Regions from separate parts of the Lactobacillus sp. M0396 genome, predicted to be linked through region 2. Evidence: riboswitches for the same ligand, from Rfam matches in the RefSeq annotation. Region 2 holds a riboswitch; the other holds the start of a gene.
What was found. A riboswitch is a leader RNA that binds a small molecule or an ion and turns the genes downstream of it on or off. The one in region 2 is predicted to bind thiamine pyrophosphate.

Region 1 (3,080 bases), on a different contig from region 2:
GCTAACTGTCTTATTTTTAAATTCAGTAGTCATTGATTCCATTCCCAGCATATTAATGTCAATTTTATTGTTAGAAATTATTCCTGTTCGCTCTTTTACCAGTATTTGTCCCTCATTTTTGAGCCCATCCAATGCATGTTTCACTGCATTACGACTAACTTGCAATTTCTCAGAAATTTCGCGTTGTGAGGGTAAATCTTTCACTTTTTTAAAGTGGATTAAAAATTCTAAATACTCTTGAACTTGAACCGCAGCAGTTCTCTCTTTGAATTCCATGATATCTTCTTCATTCTGGTATCATTATTTTATTTAATTGCTTCTCTTTTTGCAAATTGTCTTTTGTTTAAGACGTTTACTACGTACATTTTCTATTTTTAAAGTATATCTTTTAAATTTTTGATACCAGATTTATAGTAATCGCTTCCACAGTTCTTGTCAATATTTTTTTATTTTAGTTTCCAATTTTCTCAGAGCATTTTTAAAGTGAAATATACCCTAACTGTTGGTAATTAAAGGCAAAGTAAAGTAAAATATTTAAGGATTAAAAGGGAGTGGCACAATGTCGAGACTTGAAAAGCCTGTCGTAATTGGTATTACTGGTGGTTCAGGCAGTGGAAAAACTACCATTGCACAAAAAATAGTTGCTCAAATGCAGGAAGATGAGCATCTCCTGATTATGACACAGGATTCTTATTATAAAGATAATACTGGCATCCCTATGGATATACGAATGAAGATCAATTATGATCATCCCGATGCCTTTGATGTACCCTTACTAGAAAAGCAGCTACGCGACTTGTTAGCATACAAAGCTATTGAGATGCCTGTTTATGATTTCAAGGAGCATACTCGCAGCAAAAAAACCATTCATAAAGAACCTGCTGATATCATTATTCTCGAGGGAATTTTAGTTTTAGCTAATAAAGAAATTCGTGATTTAATGGATATTAAAGTATATGTTGATACGGACGATGATATTCGCTTTATTAGACGTTTAGAGCGAGATTTAAGTGAACGTGGGCGCTCAATTGACTCCGTAATTGATCAGTATCTGAGCACGGTTAAGCCAATGTATCATCAATTTATAGAACCTACTAAGCGTTATGCTGACATTATTGTTCCTGAAGGTGGCAAAAATGATGTGGCAATTGATATGTTGACTACTAAGGTTCATTCTATTTTAAGTAGAAAAGAGCAATAAAAAAGGAGTAAATGCATTACTGGCATTACTCCTTTTTGCGTATTTAATCAACTTTTGGCTTTAACGCATTATCGAATAAATTTGTGATCAGTTTAACTAAAACGCCATCGAAAACTAGCGCAGAAATGATATTAGTAATAAACATCACAATTTGAACCTGCATACTGAATTTACTCCAACCATATAAAATATATGATGGAATGAAACAGCCAAATGATGCAAAGAATGCACCGGTTAATACGCTTTTCCAGGTAAACTTTTGGTAACACTCTTTTTTAGGAAAAAAACCAATTTCATTAGTTGCACCTTGAATGACACCTGAAAGAATAGTAGTAGCTCCCCACTGCCCACCAATCGCCATTTCAACAATTGATGCCAGCAGTTCACCTATTGTTCCAGAGCCAGGCGTAGGAACAAAATACATTGCCAGTGGTCCCGCCATAAGCCATAAACCAGAAAACACAGTGTCTGTTACTGGCGCAAAACCTGTCGGTACCAAGAGCATCTTAACTAAATTAAAAGCCCAGTTAAAACCATAGGTATAAATAACACCCATAATGATACCAATTAATGCAATTAAAATAATTGACTTCACATTCCATTTCGAAGACCTTGTAAACATAAAAATACTCCTAACTTTATATGTCATTAGGAGTATCTTTAGTAACTAAATTTAACACTTCCCTAACGCAGGTATTATCCCGTTCAGGTTCAGAGGGTATTTCTCAGCTATTTGGCACCCCTAGTGACTGATATTCATTTTTTATTAGTATATCACATTTTAACTAGTTTTTCTGCTCTATTCAAAAGAACAAGTGTTTTTAAAACTGACTAAAACTTGCTAATTTCTCTTTTGTAAGATCACGAATAATAGCCAGCGTCAGATCTACAGAAGCTTTAAAATCGGAATAAGCACTAAAACAATATGGCGAATGTTCATAGCGCACTGGAATGCCAATTACAATAGTTGGTGCTCCGTTTTCATAATAAATTGCAGCTCCATCTTGTCCACCACCAGTACGAACCGACCGAGTATACGGAATATTATTTTTATCCGCTAAATCACAGGCATATTGCTGAAATTTAGGATTAGGTAAAAAGGACGTATCCATGTCACGCAACATTGGTCCTCGTTTTAACCCTGTTTGTGATAACCATTCTGGAGTAAAAGTATCGTCAGCAGGACAAGATTCCAAGACTATAGCTAAATCCGGCTTTACCGCTCTAGCTGTGACATATGCACCTCGCAAACCCACTTCTTCCTGACTCGAAAGTGCAGCAACAACGTTAAAATCGCATTGTTCGTCCTTTAAATTGTCCAGGACATCTGCCATAGCAGCTGCGCCAAAACGGTCATCAAAGTCCTTACCGAAGAATAGACCACTTTTTTCATTGTATTCACATTTAACATCAACAAAAATTGGACAACCAGTATCAATTTGATAATCATTTATAGTTTCAGCTCGAGAACTGGAGCCAACATCAATAGACATATCTGCTACATCGGGTACATTATTTTTTTCAGCTGCAGTCATAAAGTGCGGGGGTTTAGTTGCAACTACTCCGGGCACATACTCACCTGCACGATTCTTTATTTTGACGCGTAAAGCAGGGATATTGTATTTGACCCAGCCACCCAATGGTACAAATTTAATCATTCCATTAGGCCGAACAGCCTGCGTAATAAAACCAACAGAGTCGGAATGAGCATCTAATTGAATTACCGGTTGATCTTTTTTATTTTCTTTCTTAGCTGCATATACGTTGAGCATGCCATCAACTTTGACATTAGCAAAATCATGCACTGTTTCAGTAAACAATTTAACAAATTCTTCTTCAAAACCTGAAGTAGAATTAGCATCGGAAAAAGCTTTGAGCA
Region 2 (3,080 bases):
GGCATAAATTGGACCACTGCCATAATAATCAATTCCGCTAATTTTATTGGCTTGCTCAACTTGCGTTAAATTCGAGCAAGAATAGCCGATAATCATCTGACCGCCAACTTCTTTAATGACCTGTCTGATTTCTTCATCACTTTGACCAACATGGACACCTTCGGCATGAACATGTTGTGCGAGCTGAACATCATCGTCAATGAAGAAAGGCACGTGATACGTTTGACACAATTGATGCAGCTTTTGTGCCATGGGGAGTCTCTCAGCTTCACTTAAAGTTGAATTAGGTCCCTTGTCTCGAAATTGAAAAGCAGTAATACCTGCAGCAAGTGCTTCTGCGACTATGCCCGGTAATGTTTTACCTTCCGGAACGTCTTGACTGCCACAAATAAAGTAAGCATGTAAAAAATCAGTGTTAAAGTTTTTCATTATTTCTCCTAAATTACTGAGCCCAATGATTTAAAGGACCGTGACCATGACCAACTTGAATGGTTTCCTTAATGGTTTTAGTAACGTACTTTTTAGCAATTTTAATTGCTGACGGTAAACTTTGACCTAAAGCCAGTTGAGCCGTAATTGCTGCAGCTAAGGTGTCACCGGTGCCGTGGGTGCGCTTGGTATGTATTCTGGAACTGCTGACCCAAAGATCGGAACCATCAGCAAATAAAGCATAATCTTTTACTTGTTCACTACTTGCATGACCGCCTTTAATTAGCACATTTTTAACTCCCATATCTTGTAATTTATGAGCTAATTCTGGATATTGGGCTTGATCTTGTACTTTGATGCCAGTTAAAGTCTCCGCTTCTGGCAAGTTGGGTGTTATAAGATCGGCTAAAGGCAGCAATTCGTTTTTAACGGTGGCGACAGCATCTTGACTTAATAATGGTGCGCCCCCTTTAGCAATCATCACTGGATCTATGGTAATAGGACCAAAGTCATACTTTTGCAAATTAAGTGCAACTTGGTGAACGTGATCTGCATCGCCCAACATTCCTGTTTTACAAGCACGGATGTGGAAATCTTCTGACAGAGAGGCGAATTGGGCATCGATCATTTCTAAGGGAAGTAAAAAAGACTTTTGCACACCTAAAGTGTTTTGTGCTGTCACTGCTACCACTACAGCTGTACCAAATACTTTTTGCATTTGAAAAGTTTTTAAATCAGCCATGATTCCAGCACCGCCACCTGAATCTGTGCCGGCAATAGTTAAAACTTGGGGAAAAGAATTAATTTTTTCAGTCATCATAAAGTTCCTTAATCAAAATCTGCAATTTGTTCAATATCTGCAACTTTTACTTTATACAGATAATCCATGAGATACATGCCAAAAGTAGCGGGTCCGACATTGGGATGATCTTTAACTACTAATTGACCGGCGCAACTGAAAACTAAAGCACCTATTTGAGCTGCTTCAAAAGGATCGTCAGCAACAGTTGAAAAAGCTGTGACAATACTGGTTAACATATCTCCTGAGCCGACATGAGTTTTAAAAAGGGGTGAGCCGTTATGGACATGGGCTATTCTTTTACCATCGCTAATTGTGTCTGTAGGTCCGCTCGCAATGACTGTGCAACGATATTTTTGAGCAGTTTTAGCAGTAATTTCATCAATATCGCCAGAACCGGAGCCTGCATCAATCCCCTTTGAGCTCCAATCAAAGCCACCTAAGGCAGCTATCTCACCAATATTGCCCCGAATAATACTAGTATGAAAATCCCATAAAAGTTTATCTGTGATTTTATAACGGTACTCCACGGCGCCAACGGCAACGGGATCAAATACTATGGGTTTATTATATTGGCGCGCTAAATCTTCCACTTTTTTAATGTGGTTAATTTGCTGCTTGGTTAAGCAACCAATATTAACTGCCACAGCGGAAGCCATCCGCACAATTTCTTCAGCTTCAGCGATTTCATTGCTCATAATTGGTGAAGCACCAATAGCATTAACAGCATTGGCCACGTCTTGAACTGTTACAAAATTAGCAATATTGAAAATAACCGGGTTTTCTGCTCGCAATTTGTCTAATAATTCTAACTGCATTTTATTACTCCTAATTTAATATCCTTAAAATTTTTGACTAATAAAAAAAACTTTGACATGTGGAAATGCCAAAGCTAAAGCAGTTTTGACACGTTCCTACGCAAGTATTAACTTACAGGTTCAAAGGGTCTGAAATATTTTCATCTCAGCCAAAAAGGCACCCCTCGTGTTATCGCTTACAATTATAGCGTATTTTATTGCTTATTACAAGGTTAGTTTGATAAAGACGCTATCTATTATAAGCTATAAGTGTTAGTATTTTAACTAATATTAAAAATGTGCTAGAAAACAAAAAATTATAGTGATTATAGTTAATATTTAATAAAATGTAATTAGTATTAATCAAAAGTTATTTTAACAAATAGTATTTAATTTGGAGGAGAACAATCATGAATTTCACTGATCGACTACACGAAGCGGGGAAGGCATTGTGGCATGAAAGTATGGTGCATCCATTTATTAAGGAATTGCAAAGTGGCGAACTCCCAATTGCAACTTTTAAATTTTATCTGTTGCAGGATCGCTATTATTTAAGAGAATTTAGCAAGTTGCATGAATTAATTGCGGCAAAAACGGATAATCAGGAAGTAAAGGAATTTTTACTGGCAGGGGCACAAGACTTGAAAGATGTCGAAATATCAGTGCGAGGCCATTTTTTTGAAGAATTAAAAATAACTGCGACTGAAATTTCTGAAACTCCGGTGGCTCCAACAGCTTATAACTACGTTAACCATATGCATATGACATTAAATCGATTTGGTGTTAAACCAGCGGTTGCAGCGCTTTTACCATGTTACTGGCTCTATCAGGAAATTGGCCAAAAAATGGCAGAAAAGGGCTCACCGGTTTCTTATTATCAAGAGTGGATTGATACTTATGATGGCGAGTGGTATGGTGCCAACGTAGAAAAAATGCTGCATTTAACCAATTCTTTGGCTGAAAGTGCCACTAATGAAGAACTTGAGCAAATGGAAACTGCATTTGTACGCAGCAGCTATTATGAATTGCAGTTTTGGCAGATGGCTTATGAAAAA

Region 1: it holds a riboswitch for thiamine pyrophosphate, as region 2 does, so the genes downstream of both, H3T43_RS05780 (ECF transporter S component) here and thiM (hydroxyethylthiazole kinase) in region 2, are expected to answer to the same signal.

What each region holds. Positions count from the first base shown of each region.
Region 1 is NZ_JACFQE010000004.1:14,873-17,952, reverse strand. It holds gene H3T43_RS05790 (GntR family transcriptional regulator) at 1-276, opposite strand, end outside; gene udk (uridine kinase) at 560-1,201, shown strand; gene H3T43_RS05780 (ECF transporter S component) at 1,245-1,823, opposite strand; TPP riboswitch at 1,866-1,955, opposite strand; gene H3T43_RS05775 (M42 family metallopeptidase) at 2,023-3,080, opposite strand, start outside.
Region 2 is NZ_JACFQE010000002.1:176,517-179,596, reverse strand. It holds gene thiE (thiamine phosphate synthase) at 1-432, opposite strand, end outside; gene thiD (bifunctional hydroxymethylpyrimidine kinase/phosphomethylpyrimidine kinase) at 443-1,246, opposite strand; gene thiM (hydroxyethylthiazole kinase) at 1,258-2,046, opposite strand; TPP riboswitch at 2,123-2,221, opposite strand; gene tenA (thiaminase II) at 2,436-3,080, shown strand, end outside.